Linked DNA regions of Parashewanella spongiae. The protein of the gene in region 1 interacts with the protein of each later gene in a pairwise test. Links are inferred from orthologs where the notes say so. Each region holds a gene or a part of one and is shown in the gene's direction. Other genes may lie near its edges. The genes, in order: trkA and ptsN.

Region 1 (16,768 bases):
TGTGGTATTTAAAAATTGGAGTCAGTACAACGCTTATGGACAACTATTTTACGATATTCGCACCAACAACGGTGGCATGTATTTAGAAGGCACTCCTCAAAAAGTGGGTAACCAAGCACGATTTTTTGCCTTCAGGCAGTGGTGGATAGAACCTAAATTCGCCATCTGGAATTTAAATCATGAATACGTACATTATCTTGATGGTCGTTTTGTAAAATATGGCAAGTTCGGTCACTTTCCTGACAGCATGGTGTGGTGGTCAGAAGGCTTAGCGGAATATGTTTCTAAAGGAGATGAAAATCAAAAAGCATTTAAAGTCGCTCACGAGAATTTTGAAAAAGCGCCCGATCTGGCCACTATTTTTGCGACTACATATAAAGATGGTTTAGACAGAACTTATAAATGGAGTTATCTCGCCGTTCGATACTTAGCAGAAAAGCACCCAGCCGACCTAGTTCAACTCAGCCAATATTTAAAAGGTGATTACTTCACAGGTTATAAAGACCTACTCAAAGCATTATCAGCCCACCAAGAGGATTATCATTTATGGTTAACGGCTTTACTTAAGCAACATCCTTTGCCAAAAGAAAAAACGAACAGTCGACTTTACAAGCAAGACCGATACAGTTATCGGGATTATTTAACCCCTGATCATCTGGTATTTGGTGAGCAACATAAACATTATTAATACTTTATAAATCAGTGGTATTAACGACTAAAAATCAATGGTGATCGGGTACATCATCCTAGAAACATCAGTTGACTGCGTTCTCAAGCGTAGAAAAAATGGCTGGTAGTAAGGCGTAGCTTGCAGCAAGTAGTTTATTCTACTTGCAAAAGTTACAACGCAGATAGCAGTCATTTTAGCAAGTTTGTGAGCGTAGAGCACTTCACTCATTGGGTGAAAGCAATTAAAGTCATCTTATTGCTCAAACAGTTACTCATATACTCAGCGTTCAGCTGATATTTTTAGGATCATCATATCTGACAGTTGATAATGCCACCCTTCACTTTCACTACTGATAGTATCAAAACCTGCAACACTCATTAAATAATCGATTTGGCTTGAATCAAGATAACCATAATTTCCCCTAGCCTATTGTGTAACAGTAGGCTCCAAAGCCAAATGTAGCAATGACATCATTTACTCCCCACACTGATTACTGTTATACCAATTACAGCAATTAACTTCCCATTCAGCAAGAGCTAAAGGGTTTCAGTACAAGGCGCAAGTTTGAGGTACTATATTCCCTACGGCCGCCATACAAAGCTAGCGTTCAACGCACTTCGCGCTTTTGTCGGGATAATTCAAAAACTTGCAACGCAGTAATGGAATCCTTTAGCCTTGCCATTCGGGAGCTTGTATGTGTCCAAATTACTACGCAAAATTGTCTTAAAGTAGCAATGTAATAACGACAGGTTTGTATGTCCGTAGTAACTATGTCTTCATCAATTTCACTTGTACTTTGAACACATACATAGCTCTGAGTTGGGTATTTAATTACTGTAATTGGTATTAGTTATATATATACGGCAAATATTCTTTATAAAAAGTTCATCAGTGAACTACGATGATGTTGCTAAATTTTGCCGTTCATTCATATAAAAATAAATTCAGTAATAATTAAATTTTAATTTAACTCTGATCCAATTGATAAATGAGCTGCGGGATTTTTTTATCCACTAATTGTTTGAACGGAGGATTTATGCAGTATAAAAAATTCAGCCTGGTCACTATTGCTGTCGCAGGTTTTTTATTAGCGCCTATGTCAGGGTTTGCTACAGCTCTCGATAATTCTACTGATCAATTTCAGCCCTTTAATCCTGGTGACAGCAGTGACGACCCATTACCTTTACAACTGAATCAGCCTAAAAGAAATATTAGTAACCCTTCAGGACACTCTCTTTACTTTAAATTTATAATTCCCGCCAATGAGGACGGTATCACCAATGGCTATGTGCTTTTTGCCTTACGACAAAATGTTTTTGGTGATGCCCAACTGTTTCTAAAAGAAGGCTCAGTTCCTAGTGAAACTGATTTTGATTGTAAAGGGAGAGTATTTGAAGATAGTTGGCAATACAAATCGCAGATTTGCGAATTTCATAATCAAGAAGGTGGCACTTACTGGGGATTAATTCACGCTGAGACCGATTATTCAAAAGGTTCTCTTTCTGCACAAACCATCATGGATTTTTCCCCTTTTAGTTTAAGAAAAACCACTGATAACTAATTAGTAAATAGACTGTCAAATCGAAGCAATGAATCACCTCGCTCCAGTGAAGGCGAGAAACGAAGTAACGACAAATTTGTATATCGGTAGTCTAGCGCCTTTTTATTGCTTAGTGAAAGTCGCTGGACACTATCCTACGCTGGTTGACAAAACACAAACCTTTTCTGTCAATTCGCCCAAAGGGGCGGGGAACTAAACCCGAAGTGATTACATATCAAGAAAGGAAGCCTTACGCTTCCTTTCTTATCCCGATTGCTCTATATCAACCTTATGAATGCAACCGTCCATCTGGTTGCTCAAACACTAGGTCTTCCATCTGCTCGTACGCAGATTTATGTCCCGGTGCATTAAACAATACCATCAGAATCACCCACTTAAGATCATCGAGTCCCAAACAACTATCATCCAACTCCATTACTCGGTCTATGACTATTTCTCTTGTTTCGACACTGAGCACTTTAATTTGCTCAAGAAACAATAAGAAACCTCGACTTTCAACATCCAGCTTGTCCATTTCCTTTTCAGTATAGATACGGAAAGAATGCTGATTATGATCACGAAGATACGGTACATCTTTATCTTGTAATTCACCCAGTCGTTCTAACCAATTTAACGCTTTGATTATTTCCGACTGATGGAAACCAGCACGAGTCAGCTCCTTAGTAAGATCGCCTTCATCAACGAGAAGCTCGGTCTCACCATGAACATAGTTTTCAAATAAATACATGAGGATATCAAACATGACTAACTCCTCTTAAGTCTGACGTAACCACCAGCAACTGAAGCAATTGAACCTTGTAATTCCAGCTCAAGTAACTGCTCCAACACCTGATCGATCGTATTTCCACTATGCTCGACTATGGCATCAATTGCCGTAGCCTCATAGCCTACACTAGCCAAGAGTGACGCAAATGGCAAATCACATTCTTGAGGTTCTTTGATATGGTGCTGCTTTTTCACTTCTTCAAGGTGATGATCAAAAATTAATGGAAGTTCTTCTAAAATATCTTCCACACAATCGACCAACTTCGCGCCTTGCTTAATGAGATCATGACATCCCTGACTTTGACTGCTCAATGTGCTGCCCGGTACCGCAAACACATCTCGGTTTTGCTCCATCGCTAATCGTGCTGTAATTAATGATCCACTTCGCCTACTTGCTTCAATGACCAAAGTCCCTAAACTTAGACCGCTGATAATGCGATTTCGTTTCGGAAAATTTCCTGCAAAAGGGCCAACATTCGGCCAGAATTCACTAACGACACAACCGGATTGTTGGATGTCTTGATATAAGGTGTTGTGCCGCTTAGGATAAACAATATCAACGCCTGTACCAGTAACCGCAATGGTTTTATTTCCTGATACACTGCGCGCGGCTAATGCGCCACTATGAGCCGCACCATCTATCCCTGCGGCCATACCGCTGCACACAATTACCCCATTTTCGACTAAGGATTGTGAAAGCTGATAACTGAGTTTTAGACCCGCTGGAGTTGCCGCGCGGCTACCAACGACAGCTAATGCAGGTAACATTAACGTATCGAGATTCCCTTTTACGAATAATAACGATGGTGGATCGGTGATTTGTTTGAGTAAGGGAGGATAAGTTGGATCGTCAATAGTTAGAATGACATGCTGTGGATCTGACTCAAGCCACGATAACGCTATATCAACTTTTTGAGGGTTAAGGCTGATTTTTTCAATCATTTGTGCCGATAACGGCAAATCTTCAGGACGACTCTCCAGCGCATGTCGAAGCTCTTGCAACGACATGCGTTGTAATAATTGTTGAATTCGAACCGGCCCAAGTCCAGATACAGCACAAACAACTAACCAATCAGCAAGTGATTGTTGGCTCACTCAATTTCTAATACCAATGAATCAGGAATCACTAACTTATCGCCAACTCGAACAGGACGTTCATTCAACATGATGAGCCCCATACTTTGATGATTAAAGGTTTTGAACACCAATATATTACCGCGATAAATATCTGGCATTTTCACTTGCCTATCGGCAAAGGTACTGCCTATCAGTTTGTCATACAAGCTGCGATCACTGGCTTGTACTGGCTTACCATCATTGTCGATAGCTATTTCTTCGCCATCGAGATAAAGCTCAAGTACTTGTCCCGCCTTCACACCAGCTTTGCTACCACGATCGAAATAGATCACATCTAAATGACCCGCTTCACGTTTTCCATCGGCAATGGCTAATACATGAGCCGGCTGTGATAACGTCGCAGCCGTTGGCATATAAAACGCTGACATTAACGCTTCATCTTCAATAGCCAGTACTTTATAACCAGCTTTCGTTTCACGTAAATTGCTGAGTAGCTCAACTTTTGAGACGTCACCACTTTCTACAACACGGCCGCTTGAAGCTAAAATCAGCTCACGATCATGACCTTCAATCTCTTCATCATCGATGTGAAAGATACGACCTTCTTCATACATCCCCAGTTTCTGCCCCATGGGTAATCGGGCATCAACGTATATGATATCGCCTGTTGTATGATGTCGAGATTCCCTTTCTCCGCCCATCACTTGAGGTTGTTGCTCAAGCCATAATTCATTTTCGACCCGATTTTGTAAAATGTAGGATTGGATAGAAGCCAAATCCACCATAGGTATCGCTGAATTTTTATTAATAACTCTTCCTTGAGGACTTCGACGCACCAATGGTTTTTTCACTAATCGAGGTTGGCCATTAATGAATACTAACGTCAGCATGTCACCGGGATAAATTAGATGTGGATTGGCGATTTGAGGGTTTGCTCCCCATAACCTTGGCCATTTCCATGGATCATCTAAAAAGTAAGCAGAAATATCCCACAGGGTGTCGCCTTTTTTAACTTCATAAGACTGGGGATGCCCTTCTTTCAGAGCTAAAGTATCAGCGAAAACACTGGTACTCAGCATCATTAAGATTAAATAAGTTAAACGTTTCATTAAACTGTCCATGTTGTCATTGCTCTTTGTATCAGCTTTTGCTGTCATTGGTTGCGACAAAAGATTAAAATTAAACTATCAATGTGACAATTTTTAACCTAAACATCAGTATAACGAACTGATTGTGATTTAACACACTTAGATTCAACAAACTGATTTTGATTTAATAAACTGATTTTGATTTAACAAACTTAGAGTAACTTTATGGCAATTTTAACCGTTTTACGTTTTCCAGATGAACGCTTGCGCACCGTAGCTCAACCTATCACTGATTTTGATGATGCACTGCAAACACAGATTGATGATATGTTCGAAACCATGTATCAAGAAAAAGGCATTGGTCTGGCCGCAACACAAGTCAATTTTCACAAACAACTTATTGTGATGGATTTGCAAGATGACGTAGAACGCCCAACTGTATTCATTAATCCAACAATTGTCACCAGCAGTGGCCACTTTGAAAACGAAGAAGGCTGCTTGTCGGTTCCAGGCATTTATGCCAAAGTGGAACGCGCTGAAAATGTCACCCTTAAAGCATTAGATCGTCATGGCAAAGAGTTTACCGTTGATGCTGACGAACTGTTTGCGATTTGCATTCAACATGAAATGGATCACTTAATTGGTAAATTATTTGTTGATTACTTGTCACCACTCAAGCGTGATCGTATAAAGAAAAAACTCGAAAAAGAAGCTCGTCAGGCTGCTAAAGAAGCTTAATTGTCGCCAGTATTCATAGGTACCATGTTGAAACTATTAAAGATTATATTTGCCGGTACTCCGGATTTCGCCGCTCGCCACCTTCAAGCTCTGTTGAACTCACATCATCAAGTGGTTGGGGTTTATAGCCAGCCTGATCGCCCAGCTGGTCGAGGGAAAAAACTCCAAGCCAGCCCAGTGAAACAGCTTGCCGTGCAACATGATATTGCCGTATTCCAGCCCGCCAGTTTGAAAAAAGAAGAAGCTCAGCAAGAGTTAGCACAATTAGATGCTGATCTTATGGTTGTGGTCGCTTATGGGTTAATTTTACCTCAAATCGTACTGGACACACCTAAATTGGGCTGCATTAATGTTCATGGTTCGATTTTACCTCGCTGGCGAGGTGCGGCTCCGATTCAACGTGCAATTTGGGCCGGAGATGCCGCCACAGGTGTGACCATCATGCAAATGGATTTAGGACTAGATACCGGTGACATGTTGCTGAAAACTCATCTTGAAATCCAACCTGAAGATACGTCAGCCAGCTTATATGAAAAACTGGCAGAGCAAGGTCCTGACGCGTTAATTGAAGCTGTCGACGGTTTATCAGCCGGTACACTAACCGCCGAGAAGCAAGATGACACATTAGCCAATTACGCGGCCAAGCTTTCTAAAGAAGAAGCCGAAATCGATTGGAATAAGAGCGCCAAGCAATTATGGCAAGAAGTGCGCGCCTTTAATCCTTGGCCAATCAGTCATTTTAAACACCAGCAACAAACCATTAAAATCTGGCAAGCTGAAGTATTGTCGACAAGGGTAGAGCAAACTCCCGGCACCATTATTTCTGCCAATAAAAACGGCATTGACGTGGCAACCAGTGACGGAGTAATTCGACTTTTATCTTTGCAACTACCCGGTAAAAAACCTTTTTCTTGCGCTGACATGCTCAATGGTCGTGCCGACTGGTTTATTCCCGGTACTTTACTACAAAGTAAATTAGCAAGCCCAGATGAGACCGCATAAATGAATGTCAGAGCCTTAGCGGCTAAAGCCGTTTTTTCCGTACTTGAGCAAGGTATTTCGTTATCTGTCGCATTGCCAAAACAGCAACAACACTTGACCAGCGCCAAAGACAAAGCTCTATTGGCCGAGCTTTGTTATGGCATCATGCGCCGTTTGGTACAAATTGATAAACGTGTCAGTGATTGCTTAAGTAAACCGTTTAAAGGCAAGCTACGCATCATTCACCAAGTGCTATTAGTTGGGTGCTATCAACTGTATTTTACTCGAATTCCTGCTCATGCTGTGATTGCTGAAACCGCTGAAGCGTGCCGCCAACTTAAATTTGAAGGCATGGTAAAAGTTGTGAACGGTGTATTGCGTAATATTCAACGCGCCCAAACCGACTTAAGTTGCGAAAACCCAGTACTTGAATTCAATACGCCAAAATGGCTCATCAAACGCCTGCAAGATGCCTATCCAGAACATTGGCAACAAGTGATTGAAAACAGTCACCAGCGCCCTCCTATGTGGCTGCGCAACAACGCCTTGGCCCAAAGCCGTAAACAATATTTATCTGAGTTACATGGAATTGACATTGAAGCGACGGCTGGAGCCAGCAGCGACTCAATTTTATTGGCTAAAGCTAAAGATGTTTCCCAACTGCCTGGTTTTGATAATGGCGCCGTATCTGTGCAAGATGCTGCGGCTCAATGGGCTGCACACTTGCTAGCACCACAAAATGGTGAATTGATCCTCGATGCTTGTGCCGCTCCTGGAGGTAAAAGCTGTCATATTCTTGAAGTTGCACCACAAGCTCACCTTGTCGCTGTTGATTTTGATGCCAAACGATTAGAGCGAGTAGAACAAAATTTACAGCGTTTAAACCATAGCGCGCAAGTTGTGCACGGTGATGCAGCAAATATTGACTCATGGTGGCAAGGCAAGCAATTTGATCGCATACTGCTTGATGCTCCTTGCTCGGCAACCGGAGTGATCCGCAGGCATCCTGACATTAAGTGGTTAAGAAAGTCGAAAGACATTGATGAATTAGCTGAACTACAAAGACAAATTCTCGATCACTGCTGGCAATGGTTAACACCGGGAGGTACGCTATTGTATGCGACTTGCTCTATCTTACCTGACGAAAATCAACGACAGATAGAAGCATTTTTAGCACGAACCGACAACGCTGTGCTTGAGCCCATTGACCAACAACCTGACAGCAATAGCATCGGTTGGCAGATCACGCCAGATCAAGACGATATGGATGGCTTTTATTACGCTAAGTTACATAAAAAACGATAAAGATCAAATAATAAGGATAAGGGCAAAGGATGTTGCTCTAACAAGGTAGGCAATGAAAATTATCATATTGGGTGCAGGCCAAGTTGGCGGTACGCTGGCTGAAAACCTCGTCGGTGAAAATAATGACATTACATTAATCGATAATGACAAAGTAAGACTTCGTTCCTTACAGGATAAATTCGATTTACGTGTGGTTATTGGACATGGTGCGCATCCCGATGTGCTAAAACAAGCTGGCGCTGAAGACGCTGACATGCTGATTGCGGTTACCAACAGTGATGAATGCAATATGTCCGCCTGTCAAATTGCTTATACACTTTATGGCACCCCTACAAAAATTGCTCGAATACGATCTGAGCAATATCTAAACCTTAAAAACAAGTTGTTTATCAACAGTGAGCTCAAAAGCTCTGACAATCGCCTTCGCGGTGGCTTTGTGATTGATGAGCTCATTGCACCTGAGCAGTTAGTCACGTCATACATTCACCGGTTGGTTGAGTATCCCGGCGCTTTGCAAGTGCTGGAATTTGCAGAAGGACGATTAAGCCTAGTGGCCATTAAAGCCTATTACGGCGGTCCATTAGTAGGCAATGCCTTAGCTGCATTACGTGAACATATGCCCAATATCGACACGCGTGTGGCGGCTATTTTCAGGCAAGGCCGTGCCATTATGCCTCAAGGTACCACCATCATCGAAGCCGATGATGAAGTGTTCTTTGTCGCTGATAGTCGTCATGTGCGCGCGGTAATGAGTGAAATGCAAAAACTGGACAACTCATATCGCAATATCATGATTGCTGGCGGTGGAAACATCGGGTTGGGCTTAGCTAAAAAATTGGAACCCAATCATTCTGTCAAACTGTTAGAAGCAAAACCCGAGCGAGCCGAAGCGCTTTCTGAGCGATTAGAAAACACGACTGTTTTTTGTGGTGATGCCGCAGATCAAGAGTTACTACAAGAAGAGCATATCGATCAAACCGATGTATTTATCGCCGTCACCAATGATGATGAAGCCAACATCATGTCAGCACTATTAGCCAAGCGCATGGGTGCTAAAAAAGTCATGGTATTAATCCAACGCGAGGCTTATGTCGACATCGTTCAAGAAGCCAGTATCGACATTGCCATTTCTCCACAACAGGCGACCATTTCAGCTTTACTGACTCATATTCGCCAAGGGGATATTTGTAACGTTTACTCACTACGTCGAGGCGCGGCTGAAGCTATCGAAGCCATTGCTCATGGCGATCCGAGCACGTCTAAAGTGGTCGGTAAGCGAATTTGTGATATCAAACTTCCGCCGAGCACAACCATTGGTGCCATTGTTCGCGAGCAGGAAGTACTGATGGCTCATGATAAAACCATTATTGAACAAGGCGATCATGTCATTCTATTCTTAGTGAACAAGAAATTCATTGGCGAAGTCGAAAAACTGTTCCAACCCAGTGCATTTTTCTTTTAACGCAGAAAGTGATGTATTCAACAGTATTTCATCGTCCAATAATCTAAAGTAAAACTTGTCAATTGCCACTTTTATACTTAACTAAATTGTGTAGAAGTGGTAGTCCTGTTTCCTTTGTGTATAACCATCCGTACGTTAGGAAGGTTTCTTATCCATGATTAATGTTCGTCCTGTTATTTTTACTCTTGGCACATTCTTATCCATGATGGCTGGATTTATGCTGATCCCTCTAGGCTTCGCATTGGTTTATGGTGAAGACACCAGCCTCGCTTTCCTCATCTCGGCGGTTATTACGGGACTTTTTGCCAGTTTTTGTCTACATCAGGGTCACCAATCGTCACTCAATCTGAATATCCGTGAGATGTTTTTGCTGACAAGCTTTACTTGGTTTGTTGTCAGCTTATTTGCCGCCTTTCCCTTTACCTTTTATCACGGTATTGGCTATAGCGATGCCTTTTTTGAGACCATGTCAGGGATCACTACTACAGGCTCTACCGTACTGTCTGGGTTAGATGAGATGGATCACAGCATTTTGATCTGGCGCTCATTATTGCAATGGCTTGGGGGTATTGGTTTTATTGTCATGGCCGTCGCGATATTACCATTTCTCAATGTCGGTGGTATGCGTTTATTTCGAACTGAATCGTCGGATTGGAGTGACAAAGCCATTCCTCGTACGCAAAACATGGCGAAAAACTTGTTTTTCATTTATATCCTGCTCACTATCGCCTGTACTGTCGCCTATCATCAAGCTTACATGAACTGGTTTGATGCCATTAACCACGCCATGACCACAATTTCAACAGGCGGCTATTCAACCTCTGATAAGTCGATGGCCGGATTTTCTAATCTCGCACACTGGGTCGCTGTCGTGTTTATGACCGCAGGCGGGTTACCGCTTATTTTGTTTGTACAATGCATCAGCCAAAGCAGCTTTAAAGTTTGGAATGATGCCCAAGTTAAAGGCTTTCTAAAATTTATATTTCTCGTGTCAGTAAGTTTAGCGCTATGGTTTTGGTACACACACGATATATTACCAATTGACGCCTTAAGACTGGCGAGTTTTAACGTGATTTCAGTCGTTACCACCACAGGTTATGGCCTTACTGATTACGGTGCTTGGGGCGGCTTAGCCAATATCGCTTTTTTGTTTTTGATGTTTGTAGGCAGTTGCTCAGGCTCCACCTCAGGAGGAATTAAAATTTTTCGCTTTCAAATTGCAATGGCCATCACCCGCGAACAACTCAAATTACAGATCCATCCCAATGGCATATTTTCAGAACGTTACAACAATCGGATCATTTCTGACGATATTGTCCGCTCCCTAGTGACCTTTATTCTTCTCTACATCGCAGTTATCGTGCTGCTGTCAGTTGTATTAGTACTAACAGGATTAGATTCTCAGACCAGTTTTACAGGTGCCATTACAGCGGTAAGTAACGTTGGACCGGGGCTCGGTCCAGTAGTCGGACCTTCTGGTAACTTTTCTGGCTTATCGGACATCGCCAAGTGGGCGATGGCTATCGGTATGTTACTTGGACGATTAGAAATCTTGACCGTTGCAGTATTACTCCACCCTAAATTTTGGAAGTATTAGAGGAAAGTAAATTACTTACCTTGAATGTACTAAGTGTTGGAGCTTAATACAAAACATTAACCTAGGGGCTGTTTATCTTTCACGATTAAATTTTGTGCTATTTAAGCGTTTATGTAGAGTAGGCTACTGGCTTCGCTATCGCTTATCCAGCAGCCCCTCTTCGATTCCGTGCATGAGGTTTTCCCTCACACGGCTCTGTTGTTACACTTCTCTCAGCCCCTTCACTTTGCTTATCATCTTGTCGTGGGTAAATACTCAAGACCAGCTTGGCGTAATTTTTCGTAAGCACCTCGTGATAGATACTTGCTTCGACGTTGACTTAAGCGACGATGCCATCGATAGAACCGGTTTACTACAAATCCATTTATTCTGAAAAATACACCTCTGGGATAACCTATCCCACCAAAATAGTGTTTCCATCCCCTCAGAACTTGATTAACCTTATTTATCAGTACGCCAAGTGTATTTGAGGTTCGGTGTTTCACTATGTCTCTGATTTTATTTTTCAGCTTTGTTTGGCTCTTCTTAGACGCCTGTATCTTGATGTAACTGGTGCCTTTGATGAGGCCTGTGATCCGTTGAAAGTTAAAACCGAGGAAATCAAACGGGTGTAGATCTTTTAGATCGACGAAAAGCATGAAAAGATCATTAATTATCAATTGGATGGGTTTAATAAATGGTGCGAAAGGAGCAATTTTATAGTACTTATCAGTTTCCACACACAACAAGTATATAAAAAGGCTCCTTTCATGAAACTAGCATACTCAAACTCACTCGAATTTTCATTCTTTTCTGAAGCCAAATTGAAATTTGAGCGTATTATTTCGCACCTCGAAGACAAACAAGTTAAGCAAGAGAGCCATGGAGAAGTTGAAGCCTATATCGATACCGAAGGAACTGAGTTGTTGCGGTGTTTATTGCAGGGTTTCTTAGATATCAAAACCGCTGAAGAGCCCCGTCAGCAAGTTTGTTCCAACCGTGACATTGCATTGAATTATTTGAAAAATAACTGCAAACGAAACTTAGAAAGTTTATTTGGTACCGTAACGATGCATCGAAAAGGTTACAGTCAACGTCGGTGTGATAGCGTGTTTCCAATGGATGGTGAGCTGAATCTTTCGAAAGATAAATACTCTGATGGTGTACGCCTAAGACTCGCTACAGAAGCAGTCAAAGGCTCATATGATGATGCAGTAAGCTCAATAGATACCACCACAGGTGCGCACGTGCCCAAGCGACAAGCAAGGCAAATTGTGCAGGATATTGCACAAGATTTTGATGGTTTTTATCTCCAGCAGAGATACCTTAAGCCAGAAAATACATCTGATTTACTGGTATTGACTATGGATGGAAAAGGCATCGTTATGCAACCTAATAGCTTGAGAGAGGGCACGCAAAAAGCAGCGAAACAACAGAAGCTCAAAGGACGCCTAAGTGCTGGAGAAAAAAAAGACCGCAAACGAATGGCAGAAGTTGCAGCGGTATACACCACCAAGCCTTTGCATCGTACCCCAGAATCAATCATGTCTAGAAACGATAATTCAAATGTTCGTCCATTACGTGTGCCACCAAGAAATAAACGTGTGTGGGCAAGCGTAGAAAGAAGCGCTGCGACTGTGATTGAAGAAGCATTTTTAGAAGCTCTGGAACGAGACCCTACTCAAAGCCGTCAGTGGGTTGTACTCGTTGATGGTCATCCTCATCAGCTAAAACAAATTTATCGGGTGATGAAGAAACTCAACATCAATGCAACGGTGGTCATGGATTTCATCCATGTGCTTGAATATCTCTGGAAAGCGGCGTGGTGCTTATTTGAAAAAGATGATCCAGAAGTCGAAGATTGGATAGAAAATCGAGCGACTGAAATCTTACGAGGTAATGCGTCACAAGTAGCAAAAGGCCTTGGGATCAGTGCAACAAAACGGAAATTAAAACAACGAGAAGGCATTAATAAGTGCATCGGTTATCTATTGAAAAATAAATCAAGATTAGAATACGGTAAAGCGTTAGAGCAAGGTTTCCCAATTGCTAGCGGTGTCATTGAGGGAGCTTGTCGTCATCTGATTAATGATAGGTTGGATATCACTGGAGCGAGATGGAGCCTTGAAGGTGCAGAAGCTATATTAAAACTTAGGTCGTTAAGATCGAGTGGTGATATTGAAAAGTATTGGGAGTATCACAAAAAGCAATCCAAACAGAGGTTATACAGATGTGGGTAACTTCGTCGTTTTAAAAGACCCACACCCAAATCAAACTCATTCATCAGCTTTCCCATATCCACACAGTGGGTTTTACTTTGATTTAGCTTCAGACCTTCATCACTTAATTGCTGTGTTATCCAGTCCAGTTGCTCTTGTGTGTAGGTTTGCTTATGAAGTACAACAAAATCATCTGCATAGGTAACAATTTTACACAGTGTTTTTTCGTGTATTTTCAAACAGAAATCGTTGAGATAGATGTTAGCCAGTAGTGGAGAGATAACTCCGCCTTGTGGAGTGCCACATCGGCTTGCTTCTATTCGCCATTTTCTGTTGACCGTCTCTACGCTGATGGGCGCTTTGATAAAGCTTTTCAGTAAACTCAGAAAGCTGCTGTCGCTTATTCGCCTTTCTACTTTTGCCATCAACTTAGCGTGCGGGATGGTATCGAAATAGGCACTCAAGTCAGCATCGAGTACGTGCTGGTAGCCTTGTTTTAGGCTCATTTCAATGACTTTTACCGCTTGCTGGGCGCTTCGACATGGACGGTAGCCATAACTGTGTTCATGTAAATGAGGTTCGTAGACGGGTTGCATCACTATTGTCATCGCCATTTGCACAATTCTGTCACTGATTATCGGGATCCCAAGTTTCCGCGTTTTGCCGTTGTCTTTGAGTATTTCTACTCGTTTGACTGGGCTAGGTCGATAGTTTTTCTGTTGTAATTGAGTTTGAATTTCTTTTAACAGCGCAACGACTTTCTTTTGCTGCTCTAGATAACTGAATGTGATGCCATCAATTCCTGCTCCGCCTTTATTGGCTTTGCATCGTCGATAGGCTTCTTCGAGTATATCTAGGCGACTGAGTTTATCGTACAAGCTGTAAAATCGAAGCTCCGAGTTAAGCTTTGAGCGTAAGTAAAGTTTTCGCTGTAATATTCTGATATTTACTGGAGTGTTAGCCATATGGCAATTTCACCTCAAAAGTTACGTTAAAAAACGGGTGTAACACTGAGCCCCTTCCCTGATGTAAAGTTATGTTGTCTTCACGGTTAACGGTACTATGGGCTCATCCGACTGCCTGAGCGCCCTATCTGAAATTTCGGTTTACCTTATATTCGGATAGTGCAAGTCACTACCTTCCAACACTCAGGCTCTCCCACGTTCACTTTATTTCCTTCAATACATGCCACTTCATATTACGCCGGAAGATCAAACAGATGCATTTACCAGTTGCTTCTCTGTTTGTGTCAGGGTTCGTCAACTAGGAAAGACTCCCCATCTTCATTTTTTGATTTACGACGCTTAACTGAATTCGCTTGATGCTGCGGCCTACATTGCATCTCAACCTTTATTCAAGGCCTTTGTCACAGGGCTTCATGTCATAGCGGTTACCCATTATGCATGCCCGTCAGATTTCGGGATGAACTGGTAATTATCCCGTCAGGTACGTTTCAACCTGATGGACTTATTATAAATAATAACGTTGCTGTCTCTGGTTTATGGCCATGTAATCGCTTGGCTGCGTATACGTTGAGACAAATCCCGCAACAGAATAAAGCGCTTCGTGGCGCTCCCTAGAAAAATCAGTTGGTGGCGTTCTTAAACGCAGAGAAAATTTTCGATGACAAGGCGTGACTTGAAGTAAGTAGTGGTTCTACTTATAAAAGTTAACAACGCAGCAAGCGGTAATTTTAGCCAGTTTACGAACGTCAAGCATTCACTCAATGGATGAATACACTTTATGGCTTTTATGGTTGAACTTGAGTTAGTTATCTTACTTCTATGCGTCCAACTGATTTTTCTAGGTTTATCTGTTCAAGGCGTAAGCCGTGAAGCTTAGGGATGCTGTGACTTAGGTTATACCGACGTATAATCCAAACAGAGTAATTTACGGTTGCAGCCAAATGTCTACTTCAATTTACCTTTCAAGTGAGTCCAAAAGGATAATTAAACTTGCATCCAGTAAACTTCATGGGATGGAGAAAAGAGTTTTTATGGCCGAAGTATCCAAAACCTTCTGCTGTGGGAGTCCACGCTTAACTGAAACAGAATTTGGCTGGTGTCGAAAGGCTGTTGCGCTTGGGCTTCATGAACAAGAAACGGGCTTCGAGTGTTTCGGACACTATGACGGAAAACCTCGAAGTGAAGTGAGTCAGCCTCAATTAGAAATAGATATTAGAGCGTTAGTAGATCCTGAATCGCAAGCCGACCCGAAGTTTAAAAATACGTTTGTGTATACCCGAATTACAGCGAAAGGCGTCAGAAAAAAGTTAATTGAAGAAAAAGGCTGGCTACCTGAAGAATTACCTAAAGAAAGAACCATTAACGACATATTAAATCGACTGGGATACAGACTTCGACGAGTCCAAAAAACTAAACCCCAAAAAAAATTCCTCAAACAGACGCTATCTTTGAAAACGTAAACAAAATCAATAAAGAAACAACCGGTAATAAAAAAGTCATCCGTATTAGTATCGACTGTAAAGCGACAGTTAATGTTGGTGAGTATTCCCGTTACGGTAAATCTCGTAGTGCTGATGCTGTTCAAGCGTTGGATCATGATATGGAAATAAAAAAGAAAATGATCCCGTTCGGAATTCTTAACCTCGACAATGATCAACTTCATGTTTTTTATGGCAACTCAAATAAAACAAGTGACTTCATTTGTGACGCACTTGAATGGTGGTGGGATTCAGTTAAAAGTGAAAATCTAGAAGTGGAAGAACTCATTATTTTTTCAGATAATGGTCCTGAAAATAGTGGCTGTCGTACTCAATACCTGTTTAGATTAGTAGCGTTTAGTGAACAATCGAAACTCAAGATTCGAAACGTCTACTACCCGCCATACCACAGTAAGTACAACCCGATAGAACGAGTCTGGTCATCGTTAGAGAGACATTGGAATGGCACATTACTTAGTACAGCCAAAACGGTAATAGAATGGACAAAAACAATGACATGGAAAGCGATGAGCCCAGTAGTCAATTTAATTGATAAAATTTACTCAAAAGGAGTCAAGCTCAATAACAAAGAAAAAGAAGAGCTGGAAAGTAAAATAGTCAGAAATAGTGAATTACCAAAGTGGGATCTTACAATCACTCCAATTGCGGTAGATTTTTAAATGCTAGATCCCTAATAGCACCTCATTTGTCATTAAAGGCCAATCAAATCACCTGCCTGAATTTGCTGACAGCCTGTGCTGAAATGGAGCGTTATGCCGAAGCCAAATCATTGGTATTGAACGATACAGATACAGACAGTTTAATGCAACAATGGGGCATCAAGCCTAATGTTGCCATTTACAATGCCTTTATTAAAGTATGT
Region 2 (11,666 bases), 140 kb from region 1 along the record:
TATTCAAACTTTAGACCCTAGACCGGGCTTATCCATTGGTCAAACGACGGATGATTATGTGATACCGGATGTATCAGTAACCAAAAAAAGTGGTCGCTGGCACGTAGAGCTTAACCCCAACAATATGCCAAAAGTAGGGGTTAACCAACAATATGCTGCGCTTGCTAAAACAAGTCGCGGCAATGCTGATGGACAGTTTTTACGTGGGCACCTGCAAGATGCAAAATGGTTTATAAAAAGTATAGAGAGTCGTAATGATACCTTATTAAAGGTATCCAATTGCATCGTTAAAAATCAGCAAGCTTTTCTTGAGCATGGCCCTGAAGCCATGAAAGCCATGATCCTCAATGACGTGGCAGAAGAAGTAGAAATGCATGAGTCGACGATATCTCGGGTAACGACACAAAAGTTCATGCATACCCCAAGAGGTGTTTTTGAGCTTAAGTACTTTTTCTCTAGCCATGTCGCGACCGACGATGGCGGTGAATGTTCATCAACGGCCATCAGGGCATTCATTAAAAAATTAGTTGCTGCTGAGAATCAAAAGAAGCCATTGAGCGATAATAAAATGGCGCAATTACTGGCAGAACAAGGAATTAATGTTGCAAGGCGCACAATAGCCAAATACCGAGAAGCAATGCTAATACCACCATCAAATCAGCGCAAGAGTTTGTAATGACTTAAAAAACACAAGCAGGAGGCAATGGATATGCAAATTAATATTACTGGGCAGGAACGTGAAGTCACTCAATCACTTAGAGAATACGTCAGCAATAAGTTTGCAAAACTTGAACGTCATAGTGAACAGATCAATAATGTGCGCGTTGTTTTAAACGTACAAAAAACCAATCAAACCGCTGAAGCAACCATTTTGCTCAGAGGAAAAGAAGTATATGCCAAATCACAACACGTTGAGATGTATGCGGCGATTGATACCTTACTTGATAAACTGGATAGACAAGTGATTAAACACAAACAAAAGCTGACTAACTATTGATGATGGAACTTAAAATCATCCTGAAACCAGAATGCACAACTTGTGCAACACCTGGTAGCAAAAAGAAAGTATTAGAGCTGATCAGCGATTTAATTGCCGCTCAGTACCCTGATTTATCAGGCCAAGAAATATTCGAAAGCCTATTGAGCCGAGAAAAAATGGGCAGTACAGGTATCGGTAATGGCATTGCAATACCACATGGTCGATTAGACAGTATTGATACTCCGATTGCCGCACTTATCAAATGTGAACAGCCAGTTCAATTTGAAGCCATTGATAAGCAACCCGTTGATATTTTGTTTGCTTTATTGGTGCCATCTGATCAATGCCAGCAGCATTTAACCACATTGTCAGCCGTTGCTGAAAAACTCAGTGACAAGCAAACCTTAAAACAGTTACGTCGTATCCACGATGAACAAGAACTCTACCAGGTGATAACGCAATGAAGCTGGTCATTGTTTCCGGTCGAAGTGGCTCAGGAAAATCCGTTGCTTTACGGGTCTTAGAGGACATGGGATATTATTGTGTCGACAATCTTCCCGTTCCTTTGCTCGGTGATTTAATTAATGAACTCAAACCCAGTAACGATTTCGTAGCCATCAGTGTTGATGTGCGAAACATGCCTGAGCAAGACAAAGTACTGTCACAGCAATTAGACCAATTATCTGAGCTAGAAATGACCAGTTTCTATCTCAGCTCAAGCGATGATATTTTGTTAAAACGTTACAGTGAAACTCGGCGCTTACACCCACTTTCGAAAAATGAAGTGACATTACCTCAAGCGATTCAGTTAGAGGGCGAGCTTCTCAGCCCTATGTCAAAATTAATGGATCACTTTATCGATACTTCTCAGCTCAATATCTATCAATTGAGTGATAAAGTCAGAGAGATCTTATTAGGCCGAGTCGAAAAAGAACTGGCCATTAATGTCGAATCTTTTGGCTTTAAACACGGTATGCCGACCGACGCCGACTTCATGTTTGATGTACGTTTTTTACCTAACCCCCATTGGGAAGCTGAATTACGCCCATTGACTGGATTGGACATGCCTGTTCAAGAGTTTTTTCAATGTCAGCCACTCGTCAGCAAATTTGTCTGGCAAATAGCCAACTTACTTGATACTTGGCTTCCACACCTTGAACGCAATAACCGCAGCTATTTGACAATTGCTATCGGCTGTACAGGAGGTCAACATCGCTCCGTTTATGTCACCGAACAATTAGTTAAATACCTACAATCCAGTAAACATAATGTCAAAGCTCATCATAGGGAACTGGATAATGGCACAGCTTGAGCGTCAAGTAACGATCTGCAATAAACTTGGTTTACATGCCAGAGCAGCCACGAAACTTGCGGTATTGGCCGCTGAGTTTGATGCCAATGTTACGCTCAAACAAGGTGATAAAACCGCTTCAGCATCCAGTGTACTTGGCTTGTTGATGCTAGAAACCGGCATGGGGAAAACCATCACAGTAATTGCAGAAGGTAAAGATGCAAAAGCGGCATTAGCTTCGGTTTGTCAATTGATCAATGATTGCTTTGATGAAGCCAGTTAATCACTATTTCCATAACCTGCCTTGGAGTTAATTTAACCTTCTCGATTCAATTAAATCTCGTAAAAAACGCAAAATTTGATTTATCAGTTAAAATTACCCATAGCATAAAAGCATCAGGAGTAGCGCTTTATGACAGATAAAATGATAGGATAAATCAGCCAAGAAGGAGACGACACATGCCAGTAGAAGCACTCGATAACGAACTCACTGAGCAACGCCTCTTTCAACTTAACGAAGCATTAAATAGTGGGATGTTTGTCCACGTCAGACACATGCTACATGATATGCCAGCCTCTGATGTCGCTTTGATCCTTGAGTCATCCCCCCCAAAAACCCGTGAAGTATTGTGGCAATTAATCGAGCACAACCAAGCTGGTAGCATCCTTGAGGAGTTAGGTGAGGAGCTAAAAGACTCGTTTATCATGAATATGTCTCCAGAGCGTGTTGCTAAAGCAACCGCAGGAATGGATACGGACGATCTCGCTTACGTACTTAGAAGCCTGCCAGACAGCATTTATCAACAAGTTCTACAATCTATGAGTAGCCAAGATCGACTTAGAGTCGAACACGCACTCTCATACCCAGAAGACACCGCTGGCAGTATCATGAATAACGATACCGTCACGATCCGCCCTGATGTAACCATTGACGTGATTCTCAGGTACCTTCGAAGTCGTGGTAGCCTACCTGAAGCCACAGATACCCTTTATGTGGTTGATCGAAAAGACGCGTTCTTGGGTGGCATCGCCCTTTCTGATTTACTGACTTGCGATCCTAACCTTTCGGTTAAAGCGGTTATGAACCTCGATCTCGAAGGTATTCCTGTCATGATGGAAGACACCGATGTCGCGCAATTATTTGAACGACACGATTGGATTTCAGCGCCTGTAATTTCCGATAACGGCAAGCTCCTTGGTCGTATCACCATTGATGACGTTGTTGACATCATTCGTGAAGACGCCGAGCATTCCATGATGGGAATGGCCGGCATGGAAGATGATGCCGACACCTTCGGCCCTGTACTAAAAAGTAGTTTTCGGCGTTCAATGTGGCTTATTATCAATCTTTTTTCGGCATTTTTAGCGGCTTCTGTCAGCAACATGTTTGAAGGCACCATCGAAGAATTTGCCACTTTAGCAATTTTAATGACCATTGTCCCCAGTATGGGAGGCGTCGCAGGGAACCAAACTCTTGCCCTTGTAATTAGAGGGATTGCCCTCGGTCATATAGGTAAGAGTAACTCCCGCTGGCTAATAGGCAAAGAGCTAGCCATTGGCTTTCTTAACGGCGTTTTTTGGGCTGCTATTGTTTTTGGATCTGTTTGGATGTGGCGAGGTGACATATTACTTGCGAGCTTGATTGCCGGCGCGATGTTAATCAACATGACCGTAGCAGGTTTATCCGGTGCAGTGATTCCTATTGTGCTCAAAAAATTCAATATCGATCCCGCATTAGCCGGTGGCATGCTACTCACCACAGTTACGGATGTGATTGGATTATTTTCGTTTCTAGGGCTAGCCACCTTATTTCTAATGCAATAAGGTTCACACTAACAATTCTAAGTTACTGCAGTTCCTCTAGGTATAATGGCCTAAATTCATAAATTGAACTCTTCACATAAGTATCTGAATATGATTCAAGATCGCGATATGAAAGGTTATGGTGCCACCAGCATAGATCCCAAGTGGCCTAACAAGGCTAAGCTTGCTGTGCAATTTGTGATTAACTACGAAGAAGGTGGTGAAAACTGCATACTCAATGGTGACAAGGCGTCAGAAGCCTTTTTATCTGAAATCGTAAACGCACAACCAATTATTGGTATGCGAAACATGAACATGGAATCACTTTATGAGTATGGGAGTCGAGCAGGGTTCTGGCGCCTTCTCCGTATTTTCACTCAACATCAATTACCCGCCACAGTGTTTGCCGTCACAACAGCACTGCAAAAAAACCACGACGTGATAGAGGCCATGCAGAAAGCCAACTGGGAAATTGCTTGCCATGGATTAAAATGGGTTGATTATCAATTTATGGATAAAGCCACTGAACGTGAACACATCACACAAGCCCTAAATGGACACCGAAAGCTAACGGGTGTATTTCCTCAAGGTTGGTACACTGGCCGCATAAGCCCAAATACTCGAAGTTTGGTTCTTGAGCAAACTGATTTGGCTTATGACTCTGACTCCTATGCCGATGATTTGCCATACTGGTGCTACGATTATGACAAACCACACTTGATAATTCCCTATACTCTAGATACGAACGACATGCGATTTTGCACTTCTCAAGGGTTCAATTGTGGCGATCAGTTTTTTTTCTATCTTAAAGATGCCTTCGATCAACTCTATTCTGAAGCTCTAGCTAATCCTAAAGCCGCCAAGTTGCTTAACATTGGCTTACATTGCCGGATCACTGGACGTCCAGCGAGAACAGCATCATTAGCTCGATTTATCAATTATATCAATCAGTATCAAGATATTTGGGTAACCCGAAGAATTGACATCGCAGAGCATTGGAAAAAACACCACCCCCCTATGCTTTTGAAGGCTTAGTTGATAACCATTTGTAGCACGCACTGGCTAACATAGCACCGAAAATCCCACTGAAGTTCGACAAATCAACCATCAAACCATGCCACTGGGATTTTTCAGCAAACTCAGGTAACAGCACAAATAAAATGCTGATCAAGGCCGCTATAGACAAAGATAATATTGCCGTTCGATTAAACCCATGAAAATACCAGTACTTTCCGTCTTGTTCGCAATGATACAGTTCAGCTATAACAATACGTTGTTTTTTTATCAAATAGAAATCAGTGATAACAATGCCCAAAACCGGCCCCATAAAGGCGGCAAGTAAATCTATCGTGTAATGAATAATTTGTGGATTATTAAATAGATTCCAAGGAGTGACACATGCTGATAATAAAGCAGTGATCATTCCAGCTGTTTTTAAATTTAATCGGTTTGGCTGTAAATTAGAAAAGTCAAAAGCACTTGAAACAAAATTGGCCACGATATTAATTCCTAAGGTGGCCGTTATAAAGGTCAAAGCACCAAAAAGCACAGCAGTAAAAGAATCGATACGTGCCACGGTTTCCAATGGATCAAGAATTAATTGCCCAAATACCGGTATTGTCCCAGCTGTGATAACCACTGTTATGACGGAAAAAAACACAAAATTGACCAAAATACCCAGCAAATTGCCTTTTAATATGTCACGAAAACTAGTGGCATACCGAGCAAAATCGCCAAAATTAAGGATAACTGGCAAAAAATAAGACACGACGAGAGATACGGATATGACTAATTGCCAACATTGCTGACCTGCCGACAAATTTTTGGATGCTAAGTTAAAATCAATATTCTCCCAACCTGCTTGTGTCACTATCCAGTACACTAGTAATAGCATTACGGCGTAAACCGCAGGTCCAGCAAAATCCACGAAGCGCTTAATGGTTTCAATACCACGCCAAAATAAAATCATTTGCAGTAACCAAATAACGATAAAACACATCCAACCTAGCGAATGTAAACCAGCAAACAAAGTTCCTTCAGTATATTTCGATAATTGAGGTGCAACATGCAATAACATGATTTGTAGTGACACGGACGCTAAATAGGTTTGAATTCCGTACCACACAGTAGCCACAATGCCTCTGATCATTGCGGGAATATTGGCGCCTAGCACTCCGAATGCCAATCGGCAAACTACAGGAAACGGTATACCAGATTTTTGACTGGGTTTCGCCATCAAGTTAGTGAGCTTCATCACCACCACTACACTGGTTATTAAGCCAACAAATACCAGCCATGGCTCCATACCCAATGTAAAAAGGCTGGCCGCAAAGATATAACCGCCAACACTGTGAATATCAGCCATCCAAAAAGCAAAAATATTGTACCAATTCCACGATTGGCGCTGTTTCCCTGATATCGGAGCCAAATCTTCATTATAGAGCCGTGGGTCATACTGAACATTAGATGGCATAGGAGGCACTCTTTGGCGTTAAAAAATTAAACAGATTTATTCTCGGGATAATTCAAAGGATAGCTGATTGGCTACCGCTTATCGCTTTAATTGATGTTGAACCTAAATAAATCGGTTAAATACAAAATTAAACAACCCGAATTCACCCATCAGGTGAGTGCTGAACATTCATACACTTGCCAAAATCACCGCTAGCGGCGTTATAAATTTTTCAAGTAGAAACGAAGTAACGACAGTTTTGTATGTCGGTAACCACTACTTGCTGCTATTCATGCCTTACTACCAATTACAGTAATTAAATGCTCAACTCAGAGCTATGTATGTACTAAAAGTGCAATCGAAATTGATGAAGACATAGTTGTTACCGACATACACAACTGTCGTTATTACATTGCTACGTCAAGACAATTTTGAGAAGTAATTTGAGTACATACAAGCTCCCGAAGGGCATGGCTAAAGGGTTCCATTACTGCGTTACAAACACTTGAATTATCCTGACAAAAGCACGAAGTGCGTTGAACGCCAGCTTTGTATGGCGGCCGTAGGGAATATAGTACTTCGAGCTTGTGCCTTGCACTGAAACCCTTTAGCTCTTGCTGAGTGAGAGATAAGTTACTGTAATTGGTATTACTATCAGTAATTTTTTCTGCGTATATGAACGCTCCCAACCGATTTATTTAGGTTGAAGAATGATATTCTGTTTTTAAATACACCACTTTTTAGCTAAAAGACGCTCTTCTTTGTAATTTAGCCTGAGTATCCTTTAGTGCTTCCTTATCAACAGAAGTCCGCACTTGCCTTCTTATTTTTGCTTTATAGCCGATTTTACAAAAATGATTTGGTCCACTTTCACAATTGGATTCGTGAATCATCTTGGCGGTATGTTGCCAGAATAACATGGCAAACTTTAAGTCACTGAAGATAATTTTAGCCCCCTTTCTAAAACCAAAGTGAGCGATAAACTTTTCAATTGAGGATTCAAACAAGCTATTACAAGGTAACGCTTGGTTTTCAATGGCATGCTGACAGCAACTTTGAAAAAGCAAATAATTGACGAACATAAAGTTGACGGCGTTCATTGGGATAAGTTCTAGTCGATTAAAAGTATACCGCCCAGCCATGAAATTTGGATCAAGTTTTTCGTCAAACGTAAACTCTTGATCAAGAAATGGCCTCTTTTTCTCCATTGATTGCTTCAATTCCAGATATTTTTTCGCCTCATCAAAAGTCAACCATGTTCTCGCAGGCGTTGCTTTAGAATACTTGAGTAGTAGATCACACAGCTTATAATAATAATTTTTGAATACTTGATTCTCACTTTCTATGAGGAGGGAGAAGCCTTCAATCGCTCGGCTATTGTCTGCCACTCCAAAGAATTGCAAGCAGTAGGTATCGAGATCGAGAAACATATTCCGATAAGGCTTTGGAATTGTGCTAAGTAATTGGGCGTGATACAAATCATGCAGCAAACCAAATAACTGATCACAATAGATACGATCAGGACAAGTGAGATTGTTATCCACGAGATCGTTATACACTAATACAGGGTGTTGTTGCTGAAGTCTCATCACTTTCATATCTTCAGCCGATGTAGCTCCTAGCACTGGCATCATTGCAATAGGATGGCCATGTAACTCACACAATCGCTCTACTGTTAAAACCGATAAGATATACAAGCGCTTGGTATAAAAATCAAATACCACCGGCCCACTTTCTACAACAATTAACACATTCGCCCACCGCCTCGGTTTTCCTGGCCTACAGTCTCTTGCTTCTTTTGATTCTCTTACTATTATTTCTTCAGGCGTTTTTTGTTGTCTATTTTTTACCCTTGGAGAAGTCATATTGTCATTTCTTATAAAAAATGGTGCTTCTTTATCGGTTAATTGACAACAAATAACCTGAGCTTCTTCAGTCGCATATTCAGTCAAGAATTGATGCAATTTAGGTTTACTTGCTTGACCTCTAGATGAAGCTAAAACTCGTTCTTTGTGTTCTATGTTACTAGGATGGTTGAGATCTAATACTTCAACATTAGATGTTGCAATGGCGTACTGAGACGGCATAACGGATTGATTAAATTGTTTGAATGTTAAAACAATTTGTGTAGTAAAAAGGTAAATTGACTTGCTGATTTTCCCCATAACGTACAAAGCAATAAGAATATTTTCTATCTCTTCTTGTTTGAATTCAACCGCATTCCAATCCTTGCGCTCACAGCATTCGAGCACATACTCAACTCTATTTTCTTCAAGGCTAAGCAGAGCCTCGATAAGCGCAGAGCAATCATTAACACTCAGGCATAAGTTAGTCATGCACTCATTTTTCATCGCTTTTATTAAGTCAGAATGAAATGAGGTCTCATGGCTCTTTTTCTCATAGGACTGCCAAGTTTCAATTGATGAAAATTCAATTAGCGGTCCAACGTGACTCACGTTTGCAGTACACACCTAAGATACTCTACAAGATAAATTACGTACTCCCATTGTGCGCGAATTTAAGTAAATAACGGTTAAATTAAATAAAAAGTAATGCAGAATTCATTATTCAACCTAGAAAATCAGTTGGCGGCGATATTAAGCCTAAATAAATTGGTATAACTCTCCCATCTACCAAAAAGGCAGCTATATCAGCTACCTTTTTATCTTTTAAAATCAAATCGTAAGTTATCTTTGTCTTACCGCTTCGAACAAGCACACACCTGTTGCAACCGACACGTTCAAACTTGATACCTGCCCGGCCATGGGAATGGAGACTAAACTATCACAGGCTTCACGGGTAAGGCGACGTAGTCCTTTTCCTTCTGCGCCCATTGCAATAGCCAGTGAGCCTTTTAAGTCTGCTTGATATAAATCACTGTCGGCTTCGCCCGCCGTACCAATAATCCAAACACCAACTTGTTGGATGTGACGCATGGTGCGCGCCAGATTTGTCACTTGAAAAACAGGCACAATTTCAGCAGCGCCGCAAGCCACTTTACTCACTGTTGAGGTAACTGTAACCGAATTATCTTTTGGAATAATGATCCCATGAACACCTGCTGCATCAGCATTACGTAAACAAGCGCCTAAATTATGCGGATCCGTTACCCCATCTAAAATCAGTAAAAATGGTTTATCTGTTTTTTTGAGCAGAACATCAAGATCGTTTTCTGTCAGAGCTTTCGCAGGCTTAACTCGTGCCACAACACCTTGGTGCTGGCCACTTTGTGCTTTATCTTCAAGTGTCTTTTTTGCTGCTCTTTGCACCGTAACGCCAGTATTGTTAGCTAACGAAACAATTTTTTTTAGGCGGTCATCTTCCCGACCTTGCAACAACCATAAATCGAGTACACGTTCTGGTGCTTGAGTTAATAAAGATTCAACGGCATAAATGCCGTACATCATATCTTGTTTTTTCATAGTAATATCTTACTTCTTAACTGTTCGTTTTTTCACGCGAGTTCTGCTTTTAGATTTCTTCGCAGTTCCTGATTTTGTATTGTTAGTTTGGGTTTTATTTTTAGCTGTTTTTTTCACCGAGTCTTTCTTTTTCGGATCTGTTGCCTTAGCTTTGCGTGAGTATTTAGCTTTATCAGAACCTGTTGATGATTCCTTTTTTGACTTAGCCTGCTTAGCACCTTCAATATTAACCCGCTCTCTTGCGGTTAATGGTTTACGCGCTCCGCTTTTACGCCTCGATTTTGAATCACCCACAATGGCTAAATCAATTTGTCTGTCATCAAGGTTCACCCCTGCAACACTAACCGTGACTGCATCACCGAGTTGATAAACTTGTCCCGAGCTTTCACCGATCAAACGCTGTCGACTCGGATCAAATTGGAAATAATCGCTCGCCAAGGTCGATACATGAACTAACCCATCAATAAACAACTTGTTAAGGCGTACAAAAAAACCAAAGTTAGTTACGGAAGCAATCACACCATCGAAGGTATCACCAACATGATCCTGCATGAACTCGCACTTAAGCCAGTCACTGACATCGCGCGTAGCTTCATCGGCGCGGCGTTCATAATTCGAACAGGTTTCCGCTAATACATCCAGCTCTTCGAGTTGATAATGATAACCGCCATCACGTGTCCATTTTTCTTTATTTTCGCCTTGTTCTTTAGCCAGTAAGTGCCTAATTACACGATGCAATACCAAGTCTGGATAACGACGAATGGGCGATGTGAAGTGTGCGTATTGCTCTAAGGCTAAACCAAAGTGACCATTATTGTCAGGTGTATAGACCGCTTGGCGCATCGAACGCAGCAACATCACTTGGATCAACTCAGCATCTGGCCTGTCTGCTATCTCCAACATCAAATTCTGATAGTCAATTGGATCAGGCTCATTACCGCCGTCCATGGTCAAACCCCGTTCGGCTAAAAAGGCTTTAAAGTTACTCAGCTTTTGATCAGACGGAGAATCATGCACACGATATAACACTTCACCTTTATGCTTTTTAACAAACTTCGCGGCGGCTACATTAGCCAAAATCATACATTCTTCAATGATTTTGTGTGCTTGATTACGGCTGCGTGGTTCGATGCGTTCAATTTTACGTTGTTCATTAAAAATAAACTGGGTTTCAAGGGTCTCAAAACCAATAGCACCTCGAACAGCACGTTGCTCATTTAAGGTTAAATATAAGCTCTGTAAGCACTGTAAATGTGGTAGTAAAGCTTGGTGTTCATCCAGCCCTTGTGCGCCTTCGAGCATGGCCGCCACTTGGGTATAAGTGAACCGCGCATGGGAATGCATTACCGCAGGATAGAATTTGTAACCTGATAACTTACCATTGGCTGAAATGGTCATTTCAGTCACCATACATAAACGATCCACCTTAGGCTTTAATGAACATAACCCGTTCGACAGCTTTTCAGGCAGCATTGGGATCACTTGTGATGGGAAATATACCGATGTACCACGTGATTGTGCTTCTTTATCTAACGCTGAATCGGTGCGTACATAATGACTGACATCGGCAATCGCGACCCACAAGCGCCAGCCACCACTTTTTTTAGTTTCCGCATAAACGGCATCGTCAAAGTCTCTGGCGTCTTCACCATCGATGGTCACTAATGGTAAATGGCGTAAATCAACGCGGTTTTGCTTTTCCTCTTCAGTCACGTCATC

Evidence for each region.
Region 2: the proteins of trkA (region 1) and ptsN interact in binary tests that used the Escherichia coli proteins (3 or more experiments, as listed by UniProt). The link is inferred for Parashewanella spongiae from one-to-one orthologs.

The regions. Positions count from the first base shown.
Region 1 is NZ_CP037952.1:5,176,893-5,193,660, forward strand. What follows is about bases 7,583-10,442. They hold trkA (Trk system potassium transporter TrkA), read left to right. Parts: upstream 7,583-8,237; coding sequence 8,238-9,647; downstream 9,648-10,442. Other genes in these bases: rsmB (16S rRNA (cytosine(967)-C(5))-methyltransferase RsmB), read left to right, coding at 7,583-8,185; E2I05_RS20575 (TrkH family potassium uptake protein), read left to right, coding at 9,802-10,442. Outside these bases: E2I05_RS20530 (collagenase), read left to right, coding at 1-688; E2I05_RS20535 (hypothetical protein), read left to right, coding at 1,707-2,231; E2I05_RS20540 (DUF494 family protein), read right to left, coding at 2,500-2,973; DNA-processing protein DprA, read right to left, coding at 2,976-4,091; E2I05_RS20550 (LysM peptidoglycan-binding domain-containing protein), read right to left, coding at 4,088-5,194; def (peptide deformylase), read left to right, coding at 5,387-5,899; fmt (methionyl-tRNA formyltransferase), read left to right, coding at 5,927-6,901; more of rsmB, read left to right, coding at 6,902-7,582; more of E2I05_RS20575, read left to right, coding at 10,443-11,244; E2I05_RS20580 (group II intron maturase-specific domain-containing protein), read right to left, coding at 11,478-11,882; E2I05_RS20585 (ISKra4 family transposase), read left to right, coding at 11,994-13,463; E2I05_RS20590 (reverse transcriptase domain-containing protein), read right to left, coding at 13,421-14,407; E2I05_RS20605 (hypothetical protein), read left to right, coding at 16,592-16,768. UniProt on the Escherichia coli protein: Part of the constitutive potassium transport systems TrkG and TrkH. May regulate the transport activity of TrkG and TrkH systems. Binds to NAD(+) and NADH.
Region 2 is NZ_CP037952.1:5,047,306-5,058,971, forward strand. The notes cover bases 1-2,721. They hold ptsN (PTS IIA-like nitrogen regulatory protein PtsN), read left to right. Parts: upstream 1-999; coding sequence 1,000-1,443; downstream 1,444-2,721. Other genes in these bases: E2I05_RS19985 (RNA polymerase factor sigma-54), read left to right, coding at 1-676; hpf (ribosome hibernation-promoting factor, HPF/YfiA family), read left to right, coding at 710-997; rapZ (RNase adapter RapZ), read left to right, coding at 1,440-2,291; E2I05_RS20005 (HPr family phosphocarrier protein), read left to right, coding at 2,278-2,553. Outside these bases: mgtE (magnesium transporter), read left to right, coding at 2,730-4,094; allantoinase PuuE, read left to right, coding at 4,185-5,108; E2I05_RS20020 (NCS1 family nucleobase:cation symporter-1), read right to left, coding at 5,089-6,546; E2I05_RS20025 (hypothetical protein), read right to left, coding at 7,266-8,981; 23S rRNA (guanosine(2251)-2'-O)-methyltransferase RlmB, read right to left, coding at 9,213-9,947; rnr (ribonuclease R), read right to left, coding at 9,957-11,666. UniProt on the Escherichia coli protein: Seems to have a role in regulating nitrogen assimilation.